2 regions of the Nitratireductor sp. L15S-10 genome follow, and region 2 is predicted to be linked to the other one. Evidence: predicted binding sites of a transcription regulator. Region 2 holds the regulator's gene; the other holds the start of a gene.
What was found. Region 2 encodes PhoB, which activates phosphate uptake and scavenging genes when phosphate is short. Its sites were predicted from a motif close to TGTCATNNANCTGTCAT; they were not measured.
Positions count from the first base shown of each region.

Region 1: phnF (phosphonate metabolism transcriptional regulator PhnF) is a predicted target of PhoB. The motif match lies at 2,901-2,917, and genes of this name have one in related genera.

Region 1 is NZ_CP120674.1:3,584,163-3,591,465, forward strand. It holds gene P2W41_RS17035 (ABC transporter permease) at 1-714, opposite strand, end outside; gene P2W41_RS17040 (ABC transporter substrate-binding protein) at 763-1,989, opposite strand; gene phnF (phosphonate metabolism transcriptional regulator PhnF) at 2,113-2,856, opposite strand; gene phnG (phosphonate C-P lyase system protein PhnG) at 3,001-3,468, shown strand; gene phnH (phosphonate C-P lyase system protein PhnH) at 3,465-4,076, shown strand; gene P2W41_RS17060 (carbon-phosphorus lyase complex subunit PhnI) at 4,080-5,195, shown strand; gene P2W41_RS17065 (alpha-D-ribose 1-methylphosphonate 5-phosphate C-P-lyase PhnJ) at 5,192-6,082, shown strand; gene phnK (phosphonate C-P lyase system protein PhnK) at 6,117-6,893, shown strand; gene phnL (phosphonate C-P lyase system protein PhnL) at 6,896-7,303, shown strand, end outside.
Region 2 is NZ_CP120674.1:680,639-687,941, forward strand. It holds gene pstC (phosphate ABC transporter permease subunit PstC) at 1-1,262, shown strand, start outside; gene pstA (phosphate ABC transporter permease PstA) at 1,255-2,853, shown strand; gene pstB (phosphate ABC transporter ATP-binding protein PstB) at 2,867-3,682, shown strand; gene phoU (phosphate signaling complex protein PhoU) at 3,705-4,415, shown strand; gene phoB (phosphate regulon transcriptional regulator PhoB) at 4,453-5,139, shown strand; gene P2W41_RS03310 (hypothetical protein) at 5,226-5,552, opposite strand; gene P2W41_RS03315 (DUF1328 domain-containing protein) at 5,643-5,810, opposite strand; gene P2W41_RS03320 (response regulator) at 5,941-6,735, opposite strand; gene P2W41_RS03325 (NepR family anti-sigma factor) at 6,939-7,145, shown strand; gene P2W41_RS03330 (sigma-70 family RNA polymerase sigma factor) at 7,151-7,303, shown strand, end outside.

The DNA.
Region 1 (7,303 bases), 870 kb from region 2:
AAGCCGCACCGCGAGCGGCGCCGGCGTTGTGGGGCCCAGTATGGCTGCGACATCCACCACCGAGGTGGCGAATGCTATGACGGCGAAGACCGGCAGGCGGATCTGCGGATAGATCGAGGGCCAGAGGCCAAACACGAAGCCGGAAATGCGCCCATATCCCATCGATGCGATCAAAGCCCGCATGCGCGCCGGCTTGACCTGCGGCAGGGCTGCCAGCGTGACGAGCAGTAGAAATGGTATCTCCTTCACGATCAGCCCCGCCATCATCGAAAGGCCGAGGGGATCATGTATGATGAGGAGATCCGGCGGCCGCTGCCATCCAGTCAGTTCCGGCGAGATCATGCGTGCGATCAGGCCGGAAGGCGCGATGAGGAAAGCTAGCGCGAATGCCGTGGCCGCATGCGGCACTGACAGAAGTGGCGACAAGAGATGCTGTATGCGCACAAAAATGCGTGTGCCGCCCCATGCGGCCGTGAAAAGCATCACGGTCAGGAGTGAAAACGCAGCTGTGACGAGCCCCGCCGCAAGGCTCATCAGCGCCGACATAAAGATGGCCGGTTCGGCAAACAGCCTCTGAAATGGTGCAAGGTTAAACGACGTTCCGCCCAAGGCTGGCAGATAGCCGAAGGCAGGCAGGATGGTGCCGGCCAGGCCGGACAAGACCGGGACCGTCAGGAGTCCTATGGCGAGAATGGGACCGAGGCGCGTCAGCATGGGGCCATAGGCTTGAAATGCAACCGAAACACCCGCGTAGCAACCAGGTTAATTGCCAACCCCATAGCGGCGTTTCCACTCGGATTCGATGCGCTCCATCCAGCTTGGATGCGGCTCGTCCAGCGCGGGGCCAAGTTCATCCGGCCGCAATGTCGCAACGCCAAGGTCGATGGCATCGAAGCGGGCGCGCTCTTCCGGTTCCAGCTTGTCGAGCGCAAGGACCGTCGGGTCACCCCAGCGCGCCGGATCCTGCTTGCGGGCCTGCGCCTCCGGTGAAAGGAAAAAATTGGCCGTAACCAGCGCACCCGCCTTGGCCGTAGCGTTGTAGGGGATGGTCAGAAAATGCGTGTTGGAAAGCGTGCCTTCGGGAAAGGTGAAGGAGCGCACCGTGTCCGGCAATTCGCCATTGGCAATGGCATTCGAGGCTTCCGCTGGATTGAAGGCAAAGATGATGTCGAGCTCTGAATCGGCCAGAAGCTGCTTCATCGCCGGGTAATTCTGTGGATAGGCACGGCCCGAGCGCCACATCACCGGGTTGAGCGCGTCGAGATAGTCAAACAGGGGCCTGGTTACCTGATCGAAAGTGTCTTCATCGACCGGCACCTGGAGCATTTCGGGATTTTCGACAGTTTCGGCAAGCACCTGTTTCAAAAACGAAGTGCCTATGAAGTCCGGCGGCTGCGGATAGGAAAAACGTCCCGGATTTTTCTTTGCCCATTTCAGCAGACTGTCCGCGTCCTGCGGCAGGGTGTGCACTTGCGTACGCGCGGAATCGTAGAAAAACACGAGCTTCGCCATGCCCCAGGGGCTTTCCAGCCCTTCGACAGGAACGGTGAAGTCGGTTCGGATGGTCGGCTTGTTTTCGACGTCCACATAGGCCCAGTTGGGCAATTTCTCCGCCCAGCCGGGAGATAGGAGCAACCCCTGCCGTTTCATGGCTGCAAAGTTCTCGCCATTGATCCAGATGAGATCCACCGTCCCGCTCTCATCGCGGCCCGCCGCCTTTTCCGCGACCACGGTGGCGACTGCGCTCGCGGTATCCTCAAGCTTCACATGTCTGAGCGTGACGCCGTAGCGTTCCTTCAGTTCCGCACCGGCCCACTCGATATAGGCATTGATGTTCTGCGACCCGCCCCAGGCGTTGAAATAGACCGTTTCCCCGCGCGCATCTTCCAGAACAGACGCCCAGTCATCGGGATTGGGCCCGCCCTGACCAGCGCTTGCGGAAACGGCACCGAGCGCCAGAATGGCCGTCGAAAAAACAAGTGACCTCACGCAAATCCCCTGACTCGCCCAGAATTGAAATCTCGACGATAGAGCACGCCGTGACTTCGCAAATCAACGCAAACCACCTCGCGCTACGGTCACTTCACGGTGAGCGTCAGGTGAAATGAAGTATCAGCCGGCGGCCTCCGTACCCGCTCCAGGGATGTGCAATTCGATCCGGTCGGCAGCGAAGCGGGTCTCGGAATACTGCACCGGTGAGCCCTCGGTATCCACATTGATGGCGATGGTGACAAGGACGATTGCGCCGGGCGAGAGCTTCAGGTCTCCCAGGTCACCGGCGTCGGCGTGCCGTGCCGTTACCGTCGTGCTCTGGCGCAGATAATCAGCAAGCCCCAGTTCCCTGAAGGCTGCGGTGATCGAGTGCGTGCGCCCAAATGCCTCCGCCATGCCGCAGAACCGTTGCGCATCAAACCAGCTTCGGGCCCGGGAAACGGGCCGTCCGTCAGCGTGCGAGCGTGTTTCGAGCCGGATCACGGGGGAGCCGGGAGCAAGCATCAGAGCGCGCGCGACATCAATCGGCGCCGCTTCGACCGCATGGGCGAGGAGGTCGGCCGCAAGCCCGCGCGACTGGCCGGCCAATCCCTCGGAGAAGCGCGTGCGATTGCGGATGGGATAGGCAAGCCGCTTTCGCCCTTCCACAAAGGTGCCTCGCCCCTGCTCGGCTCTGAGCACCCCCTCCTGAACAAGCGCGGCGATGGCCGTGCGCACCGTGTGACGATTGACACCAAAGCGCTCGGCCAAAGCCATCTCGGGGGGCATACGCCCATCACTGCCAATCGCGCCTTCACCGATCTCGCGTCGCATACGGTCGGCGATCTGCCGCCACAGAGCTACACCGCTGCGCCTTTCAATCATCGTTTCGGCCATCTACACCGCTTTTCTATCTGCTTCGCCCGCATTGTCATCAACACGTCATGGACACTCGGTAGGCAGAAGTCATAATATGTTTAGTTGTCTAGAACAATAGACAAATTTAATGTCGACGAGAATGGAGCCATCATGGTCTCACGACAGGAAAGACAGGCCCTCAACGAGCAACGCCGTGAGGCAATGGCAGTGCTGGCAAAGGCAAATGGAAGTGATCTGCTTGCGCTTTGGAACGAGGCTGGGCTGCCGGATGACGCCAAGATCCTTCGCGGCCCGGAAACCGGGCTCGTAACTGTCCGCGGTCGCATGGGGGGTGGCGGCGCGCCGTTCAATTTTGGCGAAGCCACCGTCACACGCGCCACCGTCAAGCTACCCACAGGAGAAGTTGGGCATGCCTATGCACTCGGCCGCGAAAAAATGAAGGTGCGGGTCGCTGCTCTCATCGATGCGTTGCGCCAGAAGCCGGACCTGCAGGACCAAATCGAGGACAAGATCCTCGGTCCATTGCGTGCGCGCCAGGCTCAGGCCGACGCCACACGCCGCGCAGAAACGGCTGCCACCAAGGTCGATTTCTTCACCATGGTTCGGGGAGAAGACTGATGCTTGATTCCATCGCCATCGAAGGTGGCTTCCAGAAGCCGGTCTTTGACGCGCAGACCGTTTTTCGCGCAGTTATGCAGGCCATGGCGGAGCCGGGCACGATCCACCGGGGAATGGCGCTTGCCAAACCACCCGCACCACTGACACCGGAGGCAGCCGCTGTCGCCCTGGCGCTTTGCGACCAGGACACACCAGTCTGGCTCGATCCGGCACTCGCCGCCGAAGAGGCCGTCCGCGCCTGGCTTGCTTTTCACACCGGCGCACCACTCGCCAACACGCCAGCCGATGCGCATTTTGCGTTCTCCGCCGACCCGGAACACCTGATCGGTCTGGAGAACTTCGCTCAGGGATCGCAGGAATACCCTGACCGCTCGGCCACGCTCGTGCTTCAGGTGAGCGATCTTTCGGGCGGCGAGGAACTGACCCTCAAGGGCCCCGGCATTGAGAGCGTGGCGCGTCTGGCGCCGCGACCACTGCCGCGTCATTTCATCCGCCAATGGGCACAGAACCATGCGCGCTTTCCCCGTGGCGTTGATCTGATTCTGGTCAGCCGCGAGGGCCTTGCTGCCCTGCCCCGCTCCACCCGCATCTCCAGCCAGGAGGCCTGAGCCATGTATGTAGCTGTCAAGGGCGGTGAAGCCGCCATCCAGAACGCACACCGGCTTCTGGCCGATCGCCGGCGCGGCGACCGAAACCTGCCCTCGATCACACTCGAACAGATCGCCAGTCAGCTTTCGCTCGCCGTCGACCGTGTCATGTCCGAGGGCTCGCTCTACGACACGGGCCTTGCGGCACTTGCCGTCAAGCAGGCGCGCGGCGACATGATCGAGGCGATCTTCCTTCTGCGCGCCTACCGCACCACCCTGCCACGCTTCGGCTATTCGCGCCCCGTCGACACGGCGGCCATGCTGGTCGAGCGACGCGTTTCCGCTACCTACAAGGATCTGCCCGGCGGGCAGCTTCTGGGTCCCACCTTCGACTACACGCACCGCCTGCTTGACCCGGAACTGGCTGAAGACGCCGAGCCGGCAGCGCCTGAAGCGCGCAGCGAAGCGGAAGAGGCCATGCCTCGTGTGTCCGACATTCTCGCCAATGAAGGCCTGATCGAGGAAGACGGTTCGCTGCCGGAAGACCGCGAGCCCGGCGACATCACCCGCGAGCCGCCGGAATTTCCCATGGAGCGCGACCAGCGCCTTCAGGCCCTGTCGCGCGGTGACGAGGGGTTCCTGCTGGCGCTCGGCTACTCCACCCAGCGCGGCTATGGTCGCAACCACCCCTTCGCCGGCGAAATCCGCATTGGCGAGGTGGATGTGGAGATCGACGTGCCGGAACTCGACTTCCCGCTCACGCTCGGCCGCATCCGCGTCACCGAATGCCAGATGGTCAACCAGTTCAAGGGTTCGAAGAAGGTACCGCCGCAGTTTACCCGCGGCTATGGGCTGGTGTTCGGCCAGTCTGAGCGCAAGGCCATGGCCATGTCACTGTGCGACCGGGCGCTGCGCGCCAACGAGCTGGATGAAGACATCACCGCACCGGCGCAGGATGAGGAGTTCGTCATTTCGCATTGCGACAACGTGCAGGCGACCGGTTTCGTCGAGCACCTGAAGCTACCGCATTATGTCGACTTCCAGGCCGAGCTTGGTCTGGTCCGCCAGATGCGCCGCGAATACGAGGAGCGCCAAGAGGGCGCAGCCGCAGACACCGAGCGCCGGGAGGCCGCCGAATGAACGCCCACACCGACAACATCGCCCAGTATAACTTCGCCTATCTGGACGAACAGACCAAACGCATGATCCGCCGTGCGATCCTCAAGGCCATCGCCATTCCCGGCTATCAGGTGCCATTCGCCAGCCGCGAAATGCCGATGCCCTATGGCTGGGGCACTGGCGGCGTGCAGGTGACGGCATCGATAATTGGAACGGACGATGTGCTCAAGGTCATCGATCAGGGTGCCGACGACACCACCAACGCCGTCTCCATCCGCGCCTTCTTCCAGAAGGTCGCCAATGTTGCGGTGACCACCCACACTGCGGACGCGACCATCATCCAGACGCGCCACCGCATTCCCGAAGAACCCCTGAAATCCGGCCAGGTGCTCGTCTATCAGGTGCCGATCCCCGAGCCCTTGCGTTTTCTCGAACCGCGCGAGACCGAGACGCGCAAGATGCATGCGCTTGAGGAATACGGCCTCATGCATGTGAAGCTCTACGAGGACATCGCCCAGCACGGCCACATCGCCACCACCTTCGCCTATCCGGTCAAGGTCGAAGGACGCTATGTGATGGACCCGTCGCCGACGCCGAAATTCGACAATCCAAAAATGCACATGTCGAAGGCGCTCCAGCTTTTCGGCGCAGGCCGCGAGAAGCGCATCTACGCCGTGCCGCCCTACACCCGTGTCGAAAGTCTCGATTTCGAGGATCACCCCTTCGAGATCCAGACCTTCGATGAGCCCTGCGCGCTGTGCGGCGGCACGAATGTCTATCTCGACGAAGTGGTTCTCGATGATCGCGGCGGGCGCATGTTCGTCTGCTCCGACACCGACAATTGCGAGGCGCGCCGCGCCGAGGGCCATCGCGGACATCTGTCCGGCGAAGAGGCTGCAACCGTCTGATGCGCAAACTTCTGAAAATTCGCGGAGAAATCCAATGACCGACGAACCGCTGCTTCGCGTTCGCTCCATCTCGAAATTCTACGGCAACCGTATCGGTTGCAACGACATCTCCTTCGACCTGTGGCCGGGTGAGGTTCTGGCTGTGGTGGGCGAATCCGGTTCGGGCAAGACCACCCTGCTGAACTGCCTGTCGACGCGCCTCCTGCCGACCTCCGGCACTGTCTCCTACCGCATGCGCGACGGAGACTTTCACGACCTCTATCGCATGAGCGAAGCCGAACGCCGCTTCCTGATGCGCACCGACTGGGGCTTCGTCCACCAGAACCCCGCGGACGGTCTGCGCATGACGGTCTCGGCGGGGGCAAATGTCGGCGAGCGGCTGATGGCCGTGGGCCAGCGCCATTATGGCAATATCCGCGCCACCGCCACCGACTGGCTGGGCCGCGTGGAAATCTCCGAGGATCGTATCGACGACCAGCCCCGCGCCTTTTCCGGCGGCATGCGCCAGCGTCTGCAGATCGCCCGCAACCTCGTCACCGGTCCGCGCCTCGTCTTCATGGACGAGCCGACCGGCGGTCTCGATGTTTCGGTGCAGGCCCGCCTGCTCGATCTCCTGCGCGGCCTCGTTCACGAACTGGGCCTCTCGGCAATCGTCGTCACCCACGACCTCGCGGTCGCCCGCCTTCTCTCCCACCGTATGATCGTCATGAAGGACGGTCACGTGGTCGAAAGCGGCCTCACCGACCGGGTGCTCGACGATCCGCAGGCGCCGTACACCCAGCTTCTCGTTTCCTCCATTTTGCAGGTGTGATCATGGCAACGCCCCTCGTCGTCTCCGAAGTCTGCAAGAGCTTCACCATGCATCTCCAGGGCGGCATTCGCCTCCCCGTGGTGACCGATGTCTCCTTCTCGCTCTCCGCCGGCGAATGCGCCGTGCTTGGCGGCCCCTCGGGCGCCGGCAAGAGCTCCATCCTCAAGATGATCTATGGCAGCTACGCCATCGACAGCGGCCAGGTGATCGTCACCCATGACGGCAATTTGGTGAACCTCGCCACCGCCGACCCACGCACCATCATCGCCATCCGTCGCGATACGATTGGCTATGTGAGCCAGTTCCTGCGCGCCGTGCCGCGTGTTTCCGCGCGCGATGTGGTGGCTGAGCCGCTGATTGCACGCGGCGAAGCTCTGGAAACCGCACGCGGCAGGTCGGAAATTCTGCTG
Region 2 (7,303 bases):
GCCTGTTTCTGGCATTGTTGTCAGCGGGACCTGCTCTTCTGATCCTTCTTTTCTGGGGTGTCGCAACCCCCGGTGTCGAGGCTTCGATCGTTGAAGGCCGTTTTGCGACACAGCTCGCGGACATGAACCTTCCGGAAAAGCAGGCATTCTTGCGCGATGCGCGCGCTCTGGCCTTCGGCGGCATTGCGGGATTCCCGAATGAGGCGAAGGAAGCCGCTGCGGAGCACTTCGCTGCCCTGCGCGGCCAAAGCGAGTGGATCGTCAGTGGTCTCGTCACGCTCCTGGCTGCTCTCGGCTTCTTCTGGGGCATTCGCCGCATCACACCGCAGTTTCGCGCCCGCCACGTTGTGGAGCGGGTGCTCCGCCTCTTTCTCATCCTTTGTTCTGTGGTTGCGATCCTGACGACACTGGGCATCGTCCTCTCTCTCATCTTTGAATCCCTGCGCTTCTTTCAGCAGGTTCCGTTCTACAAGTTTCTCTTCGGTACGCACTGGAGCCCCCAGAGCGCTTTCACCGGAGCAGGTCAGGAAGCCGGTGCGGTCAATCCGGACATCTTCGGTGCGGTCCCGCTTTTCGTCGGCACCATGCTCATCACATTCATCGCGATGCTGGTTGCAGCGCCCGTGGGGCTCATGTCGGCGATCTATCTGTCCGACTATGCTTCCAAACAGGTGCGGTCGGTTGCCAAGCCGATGCTGGAGATCCTCGCCGGCATCCCCACCGTCGTATATGGCTTCTTTGCCGCGCTGACCGTTGCCCCCTTCTTCCGTGATTTCGGGCAGGTTCTGGGCCTCAGCGTGGCCTCGGAATCGGCGCTCGCGGCGGGTATCGTCATGGGGATCATGATCATCCCCTTCGTGTCGTCGCTTTCCGACGATGTCATCAATGCGGTCCCTCAGTCTCTGCGCGACGGCTCTGCCGGTCTTGGTGCCACCAAATCGGAAACGATCCGCAAGGTCGTTCTTCCTGCTGCCCTGCCGGGCATTGTCTCAGCGCTGATGCTGGCCATCAGCCGTGCTATCGGCGAGACGATGATCGTGGTGATGGCGGCTGGACTGGCAGCCAATCTCACCATCAATCCGCTGGAAGCCGTGACCACCGTCACCGTGCAGATCGTCACCCTCCTGGTTGGCGACCAGGAATTCGATAGCGCGAAGACGCTCGCGGCATTCGCCCTCGGGCTGGTTCTCTTCTGCGTGACACTCGCCCTCAACATCATCGCCCTGCGTGTGGTGAAGAAATATCGAGAGCAATATGACTGATACGCTTGCTGGCGGCGCGAAGCCGCAGAACAATCAGCATACGAATGAGCAGGCGCGAGGCCGCCTTCGCAAACGCTACGCTGCAGAAAGCCGCTTCAAATGGCTGGGTGCGGGAGCAGTTCTTCTCTCGGCATTCTTCCTGCTTCTCCTTCTTTCGACCATCGTGTTCAAGGCATTCCCGGCTTTTCGCGCGAATGAGTTGACCCTTCCGCTGAACCTGTCGGCTGAGCATGTGAACCCGGACAACCTGACGGGCAACAACTACGACACCATCATCAGCGATGCTCTGCTATCGCTCTTTCCGCAGGTTGAGGGGCGTCAGGAGCGCAGGCAGGTTCGTGGTCTTATCTCGAGCGGCGCGCCGACACTTCTGCGCCAGGCATTGCAGAATGGCAGCCTCACGCCCGGCGGGACTGTCGAATACGCTCTGCCGATGGATGATTTTGCCGATCTTTATCTGAAGGGACTTCTTGCAGCCGACAGCGCCGAGACGGTTCTGGCAACGCCGCAGAGCGTGGCCGTGGAGGGCAACGAAGCGGAACTGCGTTTTTCCGATGACAGCCTGCTCGATGCTGCAAGGGAAGCCGGTGCCCTCGAAGAGGATGGCGGTGCGCTGCGTCTGACGACAGGTGCCGCGTCTTTCATCATCTATCTTGGCGGTGGTGCGGTGAAGATCACCGATCTTGCCCCGGACGCCGATGCTGGCGTGGTTGCACGCGGCCCGGTCCTGGCTTCGGTCTCGGCAGATGCTGCCGGACCCGTCCGCCTGCGGGTCATTGCAACGCCGGAAGGTCAGCGGAAGATCTCCGACCGCGAGATCGTGTGGGTCGACCAACTCAAAGCTGACGGACGCACGGCAAGTGCCTGGAACACACAGTTCTTCTTCGGCGGTGCAAGCCGTGAAGCAGAAATGGCAGGCATCTGGGGCGCGGTTGTCGGCTCCGCTCTGACGATGCTTGTCACACTGGCGCTGTCCTTTCCCATCGGCGTTGCCGCCGCCATTTATCTGGAAGAGTTCGCGCCGAAGAACCGCCTGACCGGCTTTATCGAGGTGAACATCAACAATCTGGCGGCCGTTCCGTCCATCGTCTTTGGTTTGCTTGGTCTCGCCGTGTTTCTGAACTGGTTCAACCTGCCGCGGTCGGCGCCGCTGGTTGGCGGCATGGTTCTGGCATTGATGACCCTGCCGACGATCATCATCGCGTCACGGGCAGCGTTGCGTGCAGTGCCGCCCTCGATCCGTGAGGCGGCGCTCGGTGTCGGTGCCTCGAAGATCCAGACGGTGTTCCATCACGTTCTGCCGCTCGCGATGCCGGGCATTCTGACGGGCACCATCATCGGTATGGCGCAGGCTCTCGGTGAGACCGCTCCACTCCTCATGATCGGCATGGTCGCCTTCATCGTGGATATTCCAGGCGGCTTCACATCGCCGGCCACGGTTCTGCCGGTCCAGATTTTCATGTGGGCGGATTTCCCGGAGCCTGCCTTCCAGCAGAAGACGTCCGCGGCTATCCTGATCCTTTTGGGCTTCCTGATTTTGATGAACGCCGTTGCGGTCGTGTTGCGCAAGCGTTTCGAACGCCGCTGGTAACGGAGTAGGAGAAATGAACATGTTAACGGATGCGGCAGTGGAAGAAGCGGTGCAGAACAGGACGGAAGAGTTGCCCGTGAAGATGCGCGGATCAAAGGTCCGGGTCTTCTACGGCGAAAAGCAGGCGCTCTTCGATGTCGATCTTGATGTCAGGCAGAAGCAGGTAACGGCTTTGATCGGTCCTTCAGGCTGTGGCAAGTCCACCTTCCTGCGCTGCCTCAACCGTATGAACGACACGATCGACATCTGTCGGGTGGAAGGCGAGATCACGCTTGACGGGCAGGACATCTACGACCCGAAGGTCGACGTGGTTGAGCTGCGCGCCCGCGTGGGAATGGTCTTTCAGAAGCCCAACCCGTTCCCGAAGTCGATCTACGAGAACATCGCCTACGGGCCGCGTATCCACGGTCTGGTCTCCTCAAAGAGCGCGCTGGATGAAGTGGTCGAATCCAGCCTGCAGAAGGCGGGGCTTTTCAACGAGGTGAAAGATCGCCTGCATGAACCCGGCACGGGCCTCTCCGGCGGCCAGCAGCAGCGTTTGTGCATCGCGCGCGCCATTGCGGTGTCGCCGGAAGTCATCCTCATGGACGAACCGTGTTCGGCGCTCGACCCCATCGCCACCGCGAAGGTGGAAGAGCTGATCGACGAATTGCGCGAGAACTACACGATCGTCATCGTGACGCACTCGATGCAGCAGGCGGCGCGCGTCTCGCAACGCACGGCCATGTTCCATCTGGGCAACCTTGTCGAGGAGGGGCCGACGGACAAGATGTTCACCAATCCGGATGACAAGCGCACTCAGGATTACATCACTGGTCGCTTCGGCTGACGCACAGATAAGGAACCAGATCATGGGCGAGCACACAGTCAGCTCCTTCGATGAGGAACTCGGTGAGATCGACCGCCTCATTCGCGACATGGGCGATCTCTCCGGTGCGATGACCCGCGCCTCCACCAGTGCCCTTCTTCATTCCGATACCGCACTGGCGCAGCGCGTCATCTCCGATGACACGATCATGGACGCCAAGCAGCGCGACCTCGACGAGCGCGCCATCACGCTGATCGCCAAGCGCCAGCCAATGGCACAGGATCTGCGCAGCGTTGTCGGTGCCATTCGCATGGCCGCCGATCTGGAGCGTATCGGCGACCTTGCGAAGAATATCGCCAAGCGTGTCAGTGCGGTCGGCCAGAGCGCGACGCCGCGCACACTTGCTCATTCCATAGATGCTATGGCGGGCCTGGTGCTGCAACAGGTCAACGCTGTGGTCGAGCACTATGTGAAGCGCGAGCCCGAAGCATTGATCCAGTTGCGTGACGACGATGAGAAAATCGACATTCAGTACACGTCGGTGTTCCGGGAATTGCTCACCTATATGATGGAAGATCCGCGCAACATTACATCCTGTACGCATCTTCTCTTCTGCGCGAAGAATCTGGAACGCATCGGCGATCACGTGACGAATATCGCCGAGAATGCCTATTATGTGGTGACGGGGGAACAGCTTCCGGTCCAGCGGCCGAAGCTTGATGAAACACAGATGACGGTCGATGCGGATGCCTGATCGGCCGTAGCAATACTTTAGGAGAATGCCTTCCATGATTGCCCCCAAGGTCATGGTCGTTGAAGACGACGAACCGCTTTGCGTCCTGCTGAAATACAATCTGGAAGCCGAGGGTTATCAGGTCGAGATGATCTCACGCGGCGATGAAGCTGAAGTGCGGTTGCAGGAAAATGTCCCGGACCTGCTAGTGCTGGACTGGATGGTTCCGGCTGTATCAGGCATCGAACTGTGCCGCCGGCTGCGCATGCGGCCTGAAACCGAACGACTTCCCATCATCATGCTCACAGCGCGCGGCGAGGAAAGCGACCGCGTTCGGGGGCTTTCCACCGGTGCCGACGACTATCTGGTCAAGCCATTTTCGACGCCGGAGTTCGTGGCGCGTGTGCGCGCCCTTTTGCGCAGAGCCAAACCTGAGGTTCTCTCAACGGTTCTCTCTGTAGGCGATATCGTGCTCGATCGGGAATCGCATCGCGTCTATCGGCGCAAGAATGAAATCCGGCTGGGCCCGACCGAATTTCGACTTCTCGAATTCATGATGCAGCATCCCGGCCGTGTCTTCTCGCGCAGCCAGTTGCTCGACAATGTCTGGGGGGAGACGATCTACATCGACGAGCGTACTGTCGACGTTCATGTGGGCCGATTGCGCAAAGCCGTGAATCAGGGGCGGCTCCCCGATGTGATTCGCACCATTCGCGGAGCTGGCTACGCCATTCGAGAGGCGTGACTTCCGCTTATCTCGACTTCCTGTCGAAAATCCTGGAAATAACCCCGGCGCAAATGCCGGGGTTATTTGTTCAAGCCGTAGTGTGATTACTCGGTGAAGGTATTCTTCTGGCGAGCATGCTGGTTCTGAGCAACGGCGAAGCTTGTGGCCGGCTCCAGCGAGGCTGTCAGCTTTCCGTCTTTGGTGATGTCCCATTCCAGCACCGCGTCATCATAGACGAGCGCTGGATCGACAAAGACGCACGTTGCCATCACCCGCGGGGCCTCGCCTTCAAGCTCACGCATGGAGATGGGCTTCTCCGCCTCGCACTCCTCGAACGTTTCATAGACCGGAGCGGGGGCGGGAAGTTCGCGGCATTCAGCCATGTTGCCGGAGCAGCCGACAACCAGAAGAAGCGCAGCGATATGTTCCATGGCGTTCTCCTTTCACTGTCTGCCCGACGCGGAAGCCATGGATGGTCCGCATCGTCGGATGCCGCATTCGTTTACGTCTTTCGTACTTGTTTAACCACGCCCTCTCAGCAGCCCCATTATCAGGGAAATCGCGAGAAGGGCGAGAAAGATGTAGAACAGGATCTGTGCGATCCCCGCGGAAGCGCCTGCAATACCGCCAAAACCAAGGGCGCCGGCGATGAGTGCGACGACGAGGAATATAAGTGCCCAGTAAAGCATTCTGTCTCTCCGTTTAGTTATGGCTGTTAAACGTCCATCCACGATGATTGGTTCCCGGAGAAAGAAAACCGGCAAACAAAAAAGGCCGCCCGAAGGCGGCCTTTCTCATGAAGCCGGTGCTTCTGATGCCTCAGGCGGCCGCGCGAGCCTGGTGGTCGAAGAAAAGCGCCTGGCTGATTAGCGCCTTGACCATTTCCGGGCTGAACGGTTTCGTGACGAGGAAGGTCGGCTCAGGGCGCTCACCTGTCAGCAATCGTTCCGGGAAGGCGGTGATGAAGATCACGGGGACGGTGGCCCCTTCGAGAATCTCGTTCACTGCGTCAAGGCCCGAACTCCCGTCTGCAAGCTGGATGTCTGCGAGGACCATTTTCGGCTGCGTTTTTGCAAACATCTCGACGGCTTGCTTGTGGGTGCGGGCATTGCCGACGACGCGATGACCGAGACTTTCAACCATCTCCTCGATATCCATGGCAATCAGCGGCTCGTCCTCGATAATCAGGATGTCGGTGGCCACCTGGCGGGATATCTCCTCGCTGGCCTCGTGCAACATCGCGTTGATGCCGTTCATATCGGTTTCCAGAATTTCCGCCGCTTCTTCCGGTCGGAAGTTCTCGACGGCCACCAGAAGGAACGCCTGTCGTGGGCGGGGGGCGAGCGACGACAGATTTCTGGAAGCGCGTTGTTCCCATGCGGACGTCGGTGCACTTTCGGGGATCGGCACATCGAGCGTTTCGAAAAGCGATGTGAAAAGCCTGAAAAGCGCGATCTTGTCCGTTGATGCTTCGGGGAAAATGCTTGTGTCGGCGATCAGCGCTTCAAGCGCCGCGGCCACCAGGGCGTCACCGCTCGTTTGCGAGCCAGACACGGCTCTGGAAAAGCGCCGCAGATATGGAAGATGCGGTGCGATACGCGCTGACAAAGTCATGGATTTCAGGTCTCCCTCGTAATGTGGCAATGGGAACAATGCATATTTATGATGGTGAAAACGCGTGTTGCGGGAAAATGTTCCATAAGGAGGGAACGTTTTCTGCTCGGCGGCGTTTTGCCTGCTATGGAAGAGTGGTGGCGCGGGCCAATTCAATTGCGCCCGCTTCATTGGGAGACAGACTATATGGACGAAGACAGGGCATGAATTACGGCAAACCCAACACCCATCGGGGCCCGGACAAGCGCGGAAAGGATAGCGATCCTCTTGGCGCAAACTCCGAGATCGGGCGCAAGCTCAGGCAGTATTACGATGATTTGATAACGGAAGACATTCCGGACCGGTTCAGCGATCTTCTCAACCAGCTGGAACAGAAGAGCAGTGCCAAGACCGCCGGGAACAAGGATTGATATCGATGAGTGTATATCCTGGCTTTCGTGACGATCTTCTGGCCACCGTACCTAGCCTGCGCGCGTTTGCGGTCTCACTTTCAAAGAACGCCGACCGGGCCGATGATCTCGTTCAGGAGGCGCTCGTCAAAGCCTGGGACAAGCAGGCCAGCTACCAG